Regions from separate parts of the Variovorax durovernensis genome, predicted to be linked through region 1. Evidence: riboswitches for the same ligand, from Rfam matches in the RefSeq annotation. Region 1 holds a riboswitch; the other holds the start of a gene.
The links. A riboswitch is a leader RNA that binds a small molecule or an ion and turns the genes downstream of it on or off. The one in region 1 is predicted to bind glycine.
Positions count from the first base shown of each region.

Region 1 (7,365 bases):
GCCGCCTACGACCAGCTGCTGGCGCAGGGGCTGGTCGAGGCCCGCCGGCAGCGCGGCTTCTACGTGCGCGACGCCGCCGCGTTGCAGGACGGCCGCCCGGGCAATGGCGCTGACGCACCCGGCGCGATCGGCGTGCCGGCGGCAATCGCCGTGCAGATGATGGCCTCGCGTGTGCCCGCCGACGCCAGCTCGCTGATCCGCAGCATGTTCCACCGCCCCAGCGACAAGCCGCAGCCGGGCATGGGCGTGTTCCCGCCCGACTGGATGGCGTCGACCTTCATGCCCACGGCCGTTCGGCGCATGACCAATACAGCCGCGCTGCAGGAGCTGTCGCTCCAGTACGGCGAGCCGGCCGGCGACATGAGCCTGCGGCGCAGCCTGTCGCAGAAGCTGGTGGGCATCAACGTGCCGGCCACGCCCGACCAGATCGTGACCACCATCGGCGCCACCCATGCGCTGGACATCGTGAGCCGAACGCTGCTGCGCGCGGGCGACCCGGTGATGGTCGAGGAGCCGGGATGGGCGCTCGAATTCGCGCGGCTCGAGGCGCTGGGCATGCGCATCCTGCCGGTGCCGCGCCGCGCCGACGGGCCCGACCTGGAAGTGATGGCGCAGTACTGCAAGCTGCACAGCCCCAAGCTGTTCGTGAGCGTGAGCGTGCTGCACAACCCGACCGGCTACAGCCTCACGCCAGGCAGCGCGCACCGCGTGCTCAAGCTGGCCAACGAGCACGACTTCCACATCGTCGAGGACGACACCTATAGCCACCTCGCGCCCGAGCACGCCACCCGGCTCAGCGCGCTCGACGGGCTGCAGCGCACCATCTACGTGAGCGGCTTTGCCAAGATCCTGGCGCCCAACTGGCGCATCGGTTTCTTTGCCGCGCCGCCCGCGCTGAAAGAGCGGCTGCTCGAGACCAAGCTGCTGGCCACGCTGACCTCGCCCACGCTGTTCGAGCGAGCGCTGTCGTGGTGCATCGACCAGGGGCAGCTGCGCCGGCATTCGGAGCGCGTGCGCATCCGCCTCGACGGGGCGAGGGGGCGGGCGGTGAAGCTGGCGATGTCGCACGGCTGCACCTTCGCGTCGGAGCCGGCGGGGCTGTTCGGCTGGGTCGACACGGGCGTGGACACCGACGCGCTCACGCAGCGCATGCTCGACCAGGGCTACCTGCTGGCGCCGGGCTCGCTGTTCCATGCGCGCCGGCCGCCGAGCGCCATGATGCGCATCAACTTCGCGACCTCGCAGGACGCGACGTTCTGGAAGGTTTTCAGCAAGGTTCGCGACGAGCTCTGATCTGGCTCGCCCCCAGGCTTCGCGCACTTTGTGTCGCTTCTCCTTCCCCCTACCGGGGGCAACACCGACGGCCCGGCGAAGCCGGTTCCGTGGTGTTTCGCGAAGGGGCAATTCCCCGTTGGGAAAGGCGGCGCATGAAGGTTAAATGCCGGAGGCTTGGAGTAAGCTGGGAACACAAGAAAACCCTCCCAGGAGACCCTCCGCATGAGCAACGCCAGCAAGCCCTTCGACTTCAGCCAGTTCGTTCCCGGATTCGACTTCCTGAAGAACCTCGCCGGCGGCGCCGCAGCGGGCACCGGCGCCGGTTCGGTGCCGGGGATTCCGAGCCTTGCGAGCTGGGTCGCGCCCACCCTGAGCGTGGAGGAAGTCGACAAACGCATCCAGGAACTCAAGACGGTCCAGTACTGGCTCGAGCAGAACGGCCATGCGCTCAAGGCCACCATCCAGGCGCTCGAGGTGCAGAAGATGACGCTGTCGACGCTGCGCGGCATGAACGTGCGCATGGAAGACATCGCCAGCGCGTTCACCAAGCAGGCCGCGGCCGTGATGCCGGCGCCCGCACCAGCAGCCCCTGCCGCCGCGCCCGAGCCGGAGCCCGAAGAGATCGAGGAAGAAGACGAGCTGCCCGAGGAAGAGGAAGCGCCGACGCCGAAGAAGTCGCGCACCCGGCCGGCCGCCGCTAAATCGAAGGCCGCCGACGGCGCCGGCGTGGTCGATCCCATGCAGTGGTGGGGCTCGCTCACCGAGCAGTTCCAGCAGATCGCCAGCTCGGCGCTGCAGGACGCCGCGCAGCTGAAGGTGCCGGCCATGGCCCAGCCGCTGGCCGACGCGGTCGGCAAGGCGATGGGCGGCAAGCCGGCGGCAACCAAGGCCCGCAAGCCCGTTGCCGCGGCAAAGAAGGCGGCGGCTCCGGCCGCCAGGAAAAAGACGTCGACCGCCGCGCGCAAGCGAACCTCCAGCCGGCGCTGACGTCATACCCACATATTTTTGGAAAGAACGGGTTGGCACGCATCATGAAACTGTTTCCCTCCGGTCATGCCACCCATCCGCAATGGCGCATGGCGGCCGGCCTCGTGCTGGCCCAGTTGCGCGCACAGATGGCATTGCCCGACTACGCGTCGTCGCCGACGCTCGGGCTGCTCTACATCACCGACCACTACGCCGCCGAGGCGCAGGACATCCTCGACCACCTGAGCGCCGAACTGCCCGAAGTGACCGACTGGTCGGGCACCGTCGGCATCGGCGTGGCAGCCAACAACGCCGAATACTTCGACGAGCCCGGCATGACGCTGATGCTCTGCGCGCTGCCGAGCGACCAGTACCGCGTGTTCTCGGGCGTCGCGCCGCTGGGCAACTCCGAAATGAGCGGCTTCGAGGCCCACACCGCGCTGGTGCACGCCGACCCGGCCACGCCGGACCTGACCGAGTTGATCGCCGAGATGGCGGGCCGCACCGACACCGGCTACCTGTTCGGAGGGCTCTCGTCTGGCCGTGGCGGCGCGCTGCAATTCGCGATCGGCGGCAACGGCAACATCCGCGGCCACGGGGCGGCGGGCGGGGTGTTTTCAGGCGGCCTGTCGGGCGTGGTGTTCGGTGACGGCGTGCGGCTGGTGTCGCGCGTCACGCAGGGCTGCCAGCCGCTGCGCTCGGGCGCGGTGCGCGAGAGAGAGATCACGGAGGCCGACGGCAACCTGTTGCTCAGGCTCGACGGCGAACCGGCGCTCGACGTGCTGCTGGCCGATCTGCAGGTGTCGCTGGAGCGGCCGCAGGAAGCCATCGACGCCGTGCGCAACACGCTGGTCGGTCTGGCCGATGCGGGCAGCGACGGCATCCGCCGCACCGGCGACCTGGGCGCCGACGTGCTGGTGCGCCACATCATCGGGCTCGACCCGACGCGGCGCGGCATCGCGATTGCCGACACGGCCGAAGCCGGCATGCGCCTGACCTTCTGCCGCCGCAATGCGCAGGCGGCGCGGTTGGACCTGATGCGTATCTGCGCCGAGATCCGTGAAGAGCTGGAGCCGGAAGAGCAGACGCTGGCCACCGCGCGCGCCGTGGCGGCGGGCGAGGCCGAGGCGGCGCCGCATCCGGCAAGGCGCATCGCGGGAGCGGTATACGTGAGCTGTTCCGGGCGTGGCGGGCCGCATTTCGGCGCGCCGGGCGCAGAGTTGCAGATCGTGCGGCACGCGCTGGGCGACGTGCCGCTGGTCGGGTTCTTTGCCGCCGGAGAAATCGCGCGGCACCACCTGTATGGGTATACCGGGGTGCTGACGGTGTTCACGGCCAACGACTGACCGCCTTTCAGCCGCCGATCACGCCGGTTGCAGCACGCGCGGCTGCGGCGCCGGCATTCCCGTGAACGCGAAATCCACCTCCGGTGCGAGCCCGCTCACGATGCGCGCAATCGACTTGCCCGAGCCGCAGGCGTGCGTCCAGCCGAGCGTGCCGTGGCCGGTGTTCAGGAACAGGTTCGCGAGCTTGGTCCTGCCGATCAGCGGCACGTTGCTCGGCGTGGCGGGGCGCAGGCCGGTCCAGAACTGCGCCTGCGTGGTGTCGCCGGCGCCGGGGAACAGCTCTTCGACGCGGCGCACGATGGCTTCGCAGCGCACGCGGTTCAGGTCGCGGTCGTAGCCGTTGAGCTCGGCCGTGCCGGCGATGCGCAGGCGGTCGCCGGATTCCGAGGTGTAGCGCGAGAACACGAGCTTGAATTCGTCGTCGGTCAGCGAGACCTGGTGGGCTTTGGACGCGTCCTTGACGGGCAGCGTGACCGAATAGCCCTTGGCCGGATAGATCGGCAGGCGGATGCCCAGCGGCGCCGCAAGCAGCGGGCTCAGCGAGCCCATCGCCATCACGAAGGCATCGCCGCGGATGCGCTGGAAGCGGCCTTCGGCATCGGTGACCTCCACGTGATCGATGCTGCCGCCGGCCTCGCGCAGGGCGGTGACGGTGTGGCTCATCAGGAATTTCACGCCGGCTTCTGCCGCGAGCCGGGACAGCTCGCGTGCGAAGCGGTTGGCGTCGCCCGACTCGTCTTCTGCCGTGTAGGTCGCGCCGGCCAGTTTCGGGCGGATGTGGGCGAGGGCGGGCTCGATCTTCACGGCCTCGTCTGCCGAGATGACCTGGCGCTCGCAGCCCAGGGCGCGCATCTGCTCGGCGGGCGCAAGGGCGCCGTCGAACTCCTTCTGCGTCGTATAGAAATGGAGGATGCCCTGGGTGCGCTGGTCGTAGGCAATGCCGGTGTCGCGGCGCAACTGTTGCAACATCGAGCGGCTGTATGTGCCGAGACGCACGATCTGCTCGATGTTGTGGCGGGTGCGCGCCGGCGTGCATTCGCGCAGGAACTGCAGGCCCCACAGCCACTGGCGCATGTCGGCGCGGATGCGGAACAGCAGCGGGGCATCTTCCTTGCCCAGCCACTGCAGCACCTTGAGAGGCGCGCTGGGGTTGGCCCAGGGTTCGGCATGGCTGACGGAAATCTGCCCGCCGTTGGCGAAGCTGGTTTCGGCGGCCGGGGTGGCCTGCCGGTCGATCACGGTCACTTCGTGGCCGAGTTGCTGGAGGTAGTAAGCCGAGGTCACGCCGAGCAAGCCGGCGCCAAGAACGATCACGCGCATTTCAAGTACCTTTGAGGTGCTGCGCTTGAACGGCGGGCGAGGGTGAATACTATTGAATTAATAGCAAGCAACCGGACGACCGCTGTCCAAGTTGCCGCTCCCCCTGTCCTCGGTACCTGAGAGATTCACCCGCTGCGCCCGCAGAGGGTTTGCTCCTTCGGTGCATCGCGACCATGTTGAACGGTGCGATGGCTCTCCAGACGGCGTTTCAGTTGATGCAGTACAGACCCCCTGTTCGGGCCGACCTGAGCGTTTATGGGAGTTTGCGCCTTCGGTAGGGCCATTTGGTGGCCCGCTCTCCTGCAGTGGGTCGATTGTAGGCGGGGCTTGCGCGGGTGCCAACCGCGGAATTAAGGCCAGCGTGCCAATGGGATAATCGCCTGTTGATTTGCCGCAGGGCGATCGTTCCACAACAACAGGGGACCTCATGATCCTGGTTACCGGCGGCGCTGGCTTCATTGGCGCCAATTTCGTACTCGACTGGATCGCGAACAGCGACGAGCCGGTCGTGAATCTCGACAAGCTGACCTACGCCGGCAACCTCGAGACGCTCGCGTCGCTCAAGAACAACCCGAAGCACATCTTCGTGCAGGGCGACATCGGCGACAGCGCCCTGGTCGACCGCCTGCTGGCCGAGCACAAGCCGCGCGCCGTGGTCAACTTTGCCGCCGAATCGCATGTGGACCGCTCGATCCACGGCCCCGAAGACTTCGTGCAGACCAACGTGCTCGGCACCTTCCGCCTGCTCGAATCGGTGCGTGGCTTCTGGGGCGCGCTGCCGGCCGACCAGAAGACAGCCTTCCGCTTCCTGCACGTATCGACTGACGAGGTCTACGGCTCGCTTTCGAAGACCGACCCGGCCTTCACCGAAGAGAACAAATACGAGCCCAACAGCCCGTACTCGGCCAGCAAGGCCGCCAGCGACCATCTCGTGCGCGCCTGGCATCACACCTACGGCCTGCCGGTGCTCACCACCAACTGCTCCAACAACTACGGCCCGTTCCACTTCCCCGAGAAGCTGATCCCGCTGATGATCGTCAACGCGCTGGCCGGCAAGCCGCTGCCTGTGTACGGCGATGGCATGCAGGTGCGCGACTGGCTCTACGTGAAGGACCACTGCAGCGCCATCCGCCGCGTGCTCGAGGCCGGCAAACTGGGCGAGACCTACAACGTGGGCGGCTGGAACGAGAAGCCGAACATCGAGATCGTCAACACCGTGTGCGCGCTGCTCGACGAGCTGCGCCCCAAGGCCGACGGCAAGCCCTACAAGGAACAGATCACCTACGTCACGGACCGCCCGGGCCACGACCGCCGCTACGCCATCGACGCACGCAAGCTCGAAGCAGAGCTCGGCTGGAAGCCCGCCGAGACCTTCGACACCGGCATCCGCAAGACCGTCGAGTGGTACCTCGCGAACAGCGAGTGGGTGCGCAACGTGCAAAGCGGCGCCTACCGTGAGTGGGTGGAAAAGCAGTACGACGCAAAGGCCGCGGCATGAAGCTGCTGCTGCTGGGCAAGGGCGGGCAGGTCGGCTGGGAACTGCAACGCAGCCTCGCGCCGCTGGGCGAACTGGTCGCGCTCGATTTCGACAGCACCGATTTCCACGCCGACTTCAGCCGGCCAGAGCAATTGGCCGAGACAGTGTTGAAGGTGCGCCCCGACGTGATCGTGAATGCCGCAGCACACACCGCCGTCGACAAGGCCGAGAGCGAACCCGAATTCGCACGCAAGCTCAACGCCACGTCGCCCGGCGTGGTGGCCGAAGCCGCCCGGCAGATTGGCGCGCTGATGGTGCATTACTCGACCGACTATGTCTTCGACGGCAGCGGCAGCAAGCCCTGGAAGGAAGACGACGCTACCGGCCCGCTCAGCGTCTACGGGCAGACCAAGCTCGAAGGCGAACAACTGGTGGCGCAGCACTGCCCGAAGCACCTGATCTTCCGCACAAGCTGGGTGTACGCGGCGCGCGGCGGCAACTTCGCCAAGACCATGCTGCGCTTGGCCAAGGAGCGCGAAAAGCTGACCGTCATCGACGACCAGTTCGGTGCGCCCACCGGTGCCGAACTGCTGGCCGACGTGACGGCCCATGCCATCCGCGCCGCGCTGCAGGATCCGGCCAAGGCCGGGCTCTATCACGCGATTGCGGGCGGTGAAACGACATGGCACGGCTATGCGCGCTTCGTGCTCGAAATGGCGCAGCAGGCCGGCGTCGAGCTCAAGGCCGGCCCGCAGGCTGTCGAGGCCGTGCCGACCAGCGCCTTCCCGACCCCGGCGAAGCGCCCGCACAACTCGCGCCTGGACACTACCAAGCTGCAGGCCACCTTCGGCCTGCGCCTGCCGCCTTGGCAGGAAGGCGTTGCGCGCATGCTGCGCGAGACGCTCTGAGAAGCGAATACACACCAAAGAAAAGAATGACCACGACAATTCAACGCAAAGGCATCATCCTGGCCGGCGGCTC
Region 1 covers NZ_CDRNCW010000001.1:5,967,622-5,974,986, reverse strand. The annotation lists gene ACWV14_RS28270 (aminotransferase-like domain-containing protein) at 1-1,293, shown strand, start outside; gene ACWV14_RS28265 (PhaM family polyhydroxyalkanoate granule multifunctional regulatory protein) at 1,498-2,262, shown strand; gene ACWV14_RS28260 (FIST signal transduction protein) at 2,307-3,587, shown strand; gene ACWV14_RS28255 (D-amino acid dehydrogenase) at 3,606-4,907, opposite strand; glycine riboswitch at 5,001-5,117, opposite strand; glycine riboswitch at 5,129-5,220, opposite strand; gene rfbB (dTDP-glucose 4,6-dehydratase) at 5,335-6,405, shown strand; gene rfbD (dTDP-4-dehydrorhamnose reductase) at 6,402-7,292, shown strand; gene rfbA (glucose-1-phosphate thymidylyltransferase RfbA) at 7,319-7,365, shown strand, end outside.

Region 2 (7,365 bases), 3.3 Mb from region 1:
CATGGTGGTGCTCGATGAACTGGGCTACCTGCCGTTCAGCGCATCAGGTGGCGCGCTGTTGTTCCATCTGCTGTCCAAACTCTACGAACGCACGAGCGTGGTGATCACAACCAACTTGAGCTTCAGCGAGTGGGCCAGCGTCTTCGGCGACGCGAAGATGACGACGGCGTTGCTGGACCGGCTCACGCATCACTGCCATATTCTGGAGACCGGAAACGACAGCTTCCGCTTCAAGCACAGCTCGGCTCAACCCGTTCAAGCAGTCCAACCTAAAAAGGAGAAAGCCAAGAACTTATCCACACCGTGAGCCGGCTGGCTCGCAAAGAGGGTGGGTCAATATTCGATGGAAATCGCGGGTCAGGATTCCATGGAACTCAACAATCACGCGTCTATTCGAAGGTCGCGCCCGACGACCGGGTTCTCGCGCCCTATCCGTTGATGAGGGAATGAACACAAGAATTTCTGGATTGCAAATGCTGCCTCCTCATCCCCGATCTTTCTTCCTTGCAGGCGTCATGCAGGGCGCGCGCGGCGGACGCGATCTCGCGGACCAGTCGTACCGCCCGGCGATCGCAAGAGCCATCCGACGCCACTTTCCGAATGCCGTGGTGCACGACCCCGCCGAACGAATGTGGGACAACCTGCAAACCTCCCGCGAACGCATTCGCGAGGCGCACACCGCCTTGCTCCAGACGCCCAAGGTAGCCAGGTCCGACCTGGACCCTGCGCTGCTGGAGTTGACGCAAATATTCCACCGGCAGACGGCGATGGCAGGTAACTGCGATGTCTGCGTCGTCTTCCTGCCGAACAACGAGCCAAGCATGGGAACAGCCGCGGAGATGTTGACAGCCCACAACGCTGGACGGTTCGTGGTGGCGATTACCCGTATGCGGCAGAACCTGGCTGTGCTCGCCTGCTCCCAACTGATTGTCGAAAGCATGGAGACGTTCGAAAACTGGCTTTCGACGCTTGCAGTTTCACCCACGACGAAGGAAGGAGCGACCTGATGGTTGATGTTGAACTGTTGGTACGCGAGAGCGAGCGACCGGCGGAATTCCCCGGCCTCGATATCAAGACGAAATACCGCAAGGTATTGAATGAAGTGGTGGACGGCACCGATATCGCACCGATCCCGATTGCGACGATCGGCCTTCCTTTTGCCACGCCATGCGCTGCGAGCTGGGAGTACGGACGGCTCTCCGGTGTCTACACGCCACCTTCGCATGCCGCGATGCCTACCGGCAACATCTTTGGCGGATACCTCACGGGCCTGGTTGACCAGTGGGCCGGACTCGCTACTTACTCGGTCATACCCGATCGACTGCAAGTGCTCACCGTCAACATGAACATGGACTTCAAGGCCCCGGCCGTGATTACGGAAACCCGGCTGCAGGCCAGCGTGACGGCATTGACGGAAAGAAAAGCCATCGTTCAGGTGCTCGCCTGGCAGGCTGACATCCTTCTCTTCGAGGCGAACGTGGTCGAGGTCCTGGCGCCCTGGCGCGTCAAGCCAGCCTGAGGCTGGGGATCACAATGAATCGGACATCGCCACTTCTGCGCCCGATCACGATATCGGGCACCCTTTTGAACAACCGCGTCTTCATGGCGCCGATGACGCGCATGCGGGCCAACGGCACGGAATGTCCGACACTGCTGACCGCCAGGTACTACGCACAGAGGGCAACCGCCGGTTTGATCGTCACCGAGGCCACGCAGGTCTGCGCCCAAGGCAAGGGCTACTTCGGCACACCGGGTATCTACACTGATGCGCAGGAAGGTGCGTGGAGCCGCGTGGTGAAAGCGGTGCACGAAGCGGGCGGCCGAATTGCAATGCAACTCTGGCACGTGGGGCGCATCTCGCACAGCCTGAACCAGCCGGACGGCGCGCAGCCGGTCGCTCCTTCAGCCGTCGCCACACGACGCTCGAAGGTAAGCGTCTTCAAGGACGGGCGAATCCAGGAAGTGCGCTGCGAGCCAGCAAGGGAGCTTTCAGGCGATGAAATTTCCGTGATCGTCTCGCAGTACGCGGCAGCGGCGGAACGTGCAAAGCGGGCAGGCTTTGACTTTGTCGAAATTCATGCGGCCAACGGCTATCTGATCAACCAGTTTCTTTCCACGAATACCAACCTTCGGACAGACCAATACGGCGGCTCTCTTGAAAATCGGGCCCGCTTCCTGGAAGAAATCGTCGATGCGGTCTCTCTTGTCATCGGCGCAGGCAGGGTCGGAGTTCGCATATCGCCCAATGGGGTATTCAACGATATCGCCGACAGCGAAGCCGAACAAATGGCCTGTTTGCTAGCCCACAGCCTGAACGCCAAGGGGATCGCGTATCTGCATGTCGCAGAACCAGACTGGGCGGGCGGCGTTGCATTGACTGCAGCATTCCGACAGGGGCTACGCGAAAGATTCAGGAATTGCCTGGTTTTTTGCGGAAATTTCGACCAGAAATCAGCGGAGGAATTGCTGGCGCAAAAAGTTGCGGATGCGATGGCGTTTGGTCGTCTGTACATCGCGAATCCGGATCTGGTGACTCGCTTTGCCGGCGGCGCCAGGCTGAATGTGGCCGACCCATCGACTTTCTATTTCGGCAACACCAAGGGGTATACCGACTATCCGTCATTGGGAAGCTCCGAGGCCACAACGGCAACCGCTTGACCAGAGCGGCCGGCCGATAGTCCTTGGAACATGCCCTAGCCGATCAACTACACTCTCGAAGGTCAGGAGAGAGCCCCGCAAGCCGGGGCCGCCGAAGGCGCAGGGGTTTCCCGAACGCTCAGGCAAAAGGACTGACAAGGCGCCGGAAAACACCGGCGTTTCCTTGCTGGAGAGAGGCCGCCGTACCGCAAACGGCGCAGCGGCCCACCGAAGGAGCAAACCCCGATCGTGGGGCGAATCTCTCAGGTAAAGCGGACAGCAGGGGTGGCCCATGGCTTGCGTCATGGATTTTGTCTGCCCCTTTGGAGTGCCCCGTGGCCGCTTCCTCCGCACCCGCTACCGAACTTCTCAAGACGCCGCTGCACGACCTTCACGTGGAGCTCGGCGCCCGCATGGTGCCCTTCGCCGGCTATTCCATGCCGGTGCAGTACCCCGCCGGCCTCATGGCCGAACACAAGCACACGCGCGACGCGGCCGGCCTGTTCGACATCTCCCACATGGGCCAGCTGCGCCTCGTCGGCCCCGACGCCGCAGCCGCCTTCGAAACCCTGATGCCCGTCGACGTGATCGACCTGCCCGCCGGCAAGCAGCGCTACGGCCTGCTGCTGAACGACGAAGGCGGCATCCTCGACGACCTGATGTTCTTCAACGAAGGCCACGGCTCGCTCTTCGTGATCGTCAACGGCGCCTGCAAGGTGGCCGACATCGCCCACATCCAGCAGAAGATCGGCGCCCGCTGCGAAGTGCAGCCCTTGCCCGACCACGCCCTGCTCGCGCTGCAGGGCCCCCAGGCCGCGGCCACGCTGGCGCGCCTGTCGCCCGGCATCGAGCGCTTCGTGTTCATGACCGGCGGCGCGGTGCAGATCGGCGGCATTCCCGCCTTCATCACGCGCAGCGGCTACACCGGCGAAGACGGCTTCGAGATCTCGGTGGCCGCCAAGGATGCCGACGCACTGGCCCGCCTGCTGCTGGCCCAGCCCGAGGTCAAGCCCATCGGCCTGGGCGCGCGCAATTCGCTGCGGCTCGAGGCCGGCCTGTGCCTCTACGGCAACGACATCGACACCACCACCACGCCGGTCGAGGCCTCGCTCAACTGGGCGATGCAGAAGGTGCGCCGCGCGGGCGGCGCGCGCGAAGGCGGCTTCCCCGGCGCCGCGAAGATCCTCGCGCAGCTTGCCGCTGCCACGGCTGGCACCGCCGGCCACACCGACCACGACACGCTGAAGCGCAAGCGCGTCGGCCTCGTGGCGCTCGAGCGCATTCCGGTGCGCGACGGCACGCTTCTGCAGTCCTTCGAAGGCCAGGACATCGGCATCGTCACCAGCGGGCTGCTCGGCCCCACGGCCGACCGCTGCATCGCCATGGGCTACGTGGCCACCGCCTTCGCCGAGCCCGGCACCCGCGTGCAGGCCATCGTGCGCGGCAAGCCGGTGCCCATGGAAGTCTCGACCATGCCTTTCGTGCCGACCCGCTATTACCGCGGCTGAACGCGGCAGACCCGGCTAGGCTCTGCACCCCGATTCATTTTTTCCACGAGGAGTTTTCTCATGAGCATCAAGTACACCAAGGACCACGAATGGGTGTCGGCCGAAGGCGACGCAGCCACCGTCGGCATCACCGTGCATGCGCAGGACGCGCTGGGCGACGTGGTGTTCGTCGACCTGCCCGAAGTCGGCAAGACCTTCGCGCAAGGCGAAGTTGCCGGCGTCGTCGAGTCGGTCAAGGCCGCAGCCGACGTGTTCATGCCCGTGTCGGGCGAGATCACCGAAGTCAACGAAGCCCTGCGCGCCGACCCGTCGCTGGCCAACAGCGACCCGCTGGCCGCCGGCTGGTTCTTCAAGGTCAAGCTGAGCGAGCCCGCGCAGCTCGACGCCCTGCTGGACGCCGCCAGCTACGACAAGTTCGCGGCCGAATCCTGATCGCCTGATTCTTCTTCCGAGCCCCCTTCCTCCCGAGCCCTCACCGCCATGCCGATTCCCGCCCTTCCCTCTTTGCAAGAACTAGAGAACGCCGAAGAGTTTCTCGCCCGCCACATCGGTATCGATGCGGCGGACGAGGCGCGCATGCTGCCGGTGATCGGCTCGGAAACGCGGGCGGAGCTCATCGACGGCATCGTGCCCGCGGCCATCCGCCGCGCGCGACCGATGCGGCTGCCGGCCCCCGTGACCGAAGCCGACGCGCTGGCCGAGCTGAAGGCGATGGCGTCGAAGAACAAGGTGTTCAAGAACTTCATCGGCCAGGGCTACTACGGCACGCACACGCCGGGTGTCATCCTGCGCAACATTCTCGAGAACCCCGCCTGGTACACCGCTTACACGCCCTACCAGGCCGAGATCTCGCAGGGCCGCATGGAAGCCCTGCTCAACTTCCAGACGATGGTGTGCGACCTCACGGGCATGGCCATCGCCAACGCCTCGATGCTCGATGAAGCCACGGCAGCAGCCGAAGCCATGACGCTCGCCAAGCGCAGCGTGAAGAGCAAGAGCAACGTGTTCCTGGTGTCGGGCGACTGCCATCCGCAGACCATCGAGGTCATCAAGACGCGCGCCGCGCCGCTGGGCATCGAAGTGAAGGTGAGCACGGTGTCGGAAACGCTGCCGCACCTGATGGTGAGCGGCACCTTCTTCGGCGTGCTCGCGCAGTACCCCGCCACCACCGGCCACGTGCACGACCTGCGCCCGCTCGCGGGCCATGCGCACCAGTGCGACGCCGCCTTCATCGTGGCGGCCGACCTGCTGGCGCTGACGCTGCTGGTCGCGCCGGGCGAGTTCGACGCCGACATCGTCTGCGGCACCACGCAGCGCTTCGGCATGCCGCTGTGCAACGGCGGCCCGCACGCCGCCTACCTGGCCTGCCGCGACGAGTTCAAGCGCTCGCTGCCGGGCCGCCTGGTGGGCGTGAGCGTCGACACGCACGGCCAGCCCGCCTACCGCCTCGCGCTGCAGACGCGCGAGCAGCACATCCGCCGCGAGAAGGCCACCTCCAATATCTGTACCGCCCAGGTGCTGCCGGCCGTGGTGGCCAGCATGTACGCCGTGTACCACGGGCCAGACGGCCTCACGCGCATCGCGCAGCGCGTGGCGGCGCTCACCGCCATCCTGTCGACGGGCCTTTCGCAGATGGGCCGCGAGCCGGTCAACACCACCGCCTTCGATTCGCTGACCATCCGCACCGGCGACGACACGCCGGCCATCATCGAGCGTGCGCAGGCAGCCGGCGTCAATTTGCGCCAGCGCCTGCAGCAGCACCTGGGCATCTCGCTCGACGAGACCACCACCCGCGCCGACGTCGAGACGCTGTGGACCCTGTTCGCGCCCGTCGGCAAGCCGCTGCCGCGCTTCGACGACCTGGCCGCGAACACCACGCCGCTGATCCCCGCAGACCTGCGCCGCGCCAGCGCCTTCCTCACGCATCCGGTGTTCAACACCCACAAGAGCGAGACCGCCATGCTGCGCTACATCCGCAGCCTGTCGGACAAGGACCTCGCGCTCGACCGCAGCATGATCCCGCTGGGCAGCTGCACCATGAAGCTCAACGCGACCAGCGAGATGATCCCCATCACCTGGCCCGAGTTCGCCAACATCCATCCTTTCGCACCTACGGACCAGCAGCTCGGCTATGCCCAGCTCGATGCGCAGCTGCGCGCCTGGCTGTGCGAAGCCACCGGCTACGCTGGCATCAGCCTGCAGCCCAACGCGGGTTCGCAGGGCGAATATGCGGGCCTGCTGGCCATCAAGTCCTTCCATGAAGCCAAGGGCCAGGGCCACCGCAACATCTGCCTGATTCCGTCTTCCGCGCACGGCACCAACCCCGCGAGCGCGCAGATGGTGGGCCTGCAGGTGGTGGTGACGGCCTGCGACGCGCAGGGCAACGTCGACATGGACGACCTGAAGCGCGCCTGCGAAAAGCACAGCGCCAACCTGGCCGCGGTGATGATCACCTACCCCAGCACGCACGGCGTGTTCGAAACCCGCGTGAAGGAACTCTGCGAGCTGGTGCATGCGCACGGCGGCCGCGTGTACGTGGACGGCGCCAACATGAACGCGCTGGTCGGCGTGGCTGCGCCGGGCGAGTTCGGCGGCGACGTGAGCCACCTGAACCTGCACAAGACTTTCTGCATTCCGCACGGCGGCGGCGGCCCGGGCGTGGGTCCGGTCTGCGTGGTCGAAGACCTGGTGCCGTACCTGCCGGGCCATGTGACGGCCGGCGTGCCGTCGCACGGCGTGGGTGCCGTGTCAGCAGCGCCGCTGGGCAACGCGGCGGTGCTGCCGATCAGCTGGATGTACTGCCGCATGATGGGCGCCAAGGGCCTGCAGGCCGCAACCGAAACGGCCATCCTGAGCGCCAACTACATCAGCGCGCGCCTGAAGGACCACTACCCCACGCTGTACGCCAGCCCCAACGGCCACGTTGCGCACGAGTGCATCCTGGACCTGCGCCCGCTGAAGGACACCAGCGGCGTCACCGCAGAAGACGTGGCCAAGCGCCTGATCGACTATGGCTTCCACGCGCCTACGCTGAGCTTCCCGGTGCCCGGCACGCTGATGGTGGAACCTACAGAGAGCGAGCCGCTGGCCGAACTCGACCGTTTCATCGACGCGATGATCGCCATCCGCGGCGAAATCCGCCGCATCGAGGAAGGCGTCTGGCCGAAGGAAGACAACCCCCTCAAGCACGCGCCGCACACTGCCGCAAGCCTGCTGGGCA
Region 2 covers NZ_CDRNCW010000001.1:2,704,321-2,711,685, reverse strand. The annotation lists gene istB (IS21-like element helper ATPase IstB) at 1-307, shown strand, start outside; gene ACWV14_RS12920 (hypothetical protein) at 447-1,007, shown strand; gene ACWV14_RS12915 (PaaI family thioesterase) at 1,007-1,519, shown strand; gene ACWV14_RS12910 (alkene reductase) at 1,534-2,658, shown strand; glycine riboswitch at 2,712-2,802, shown strand; glycine riboswitch at 2,815-2,927, shown strand; gene gcvT (glycine cleavage system aminomethyltransferase GcvT) at 2,973-4,145, shown strand; gene gcvH (glycine cleavage system protein GcvH) at 4,206-4,577, shown strand; gene gcvP (aminomethyl-transferring glycine dehydrogenase) at 4,626-7,365, shown strand, end outside.
Region 2: linked by a shared signal. The riboswitch ahead of gcvT (glycine cleavage system aminomethyltransferase GcvT) and the one ahead of ACWV14_RS28255 (D-amino acid dehydrogenase) in region 1 are both predicted to bind glycine.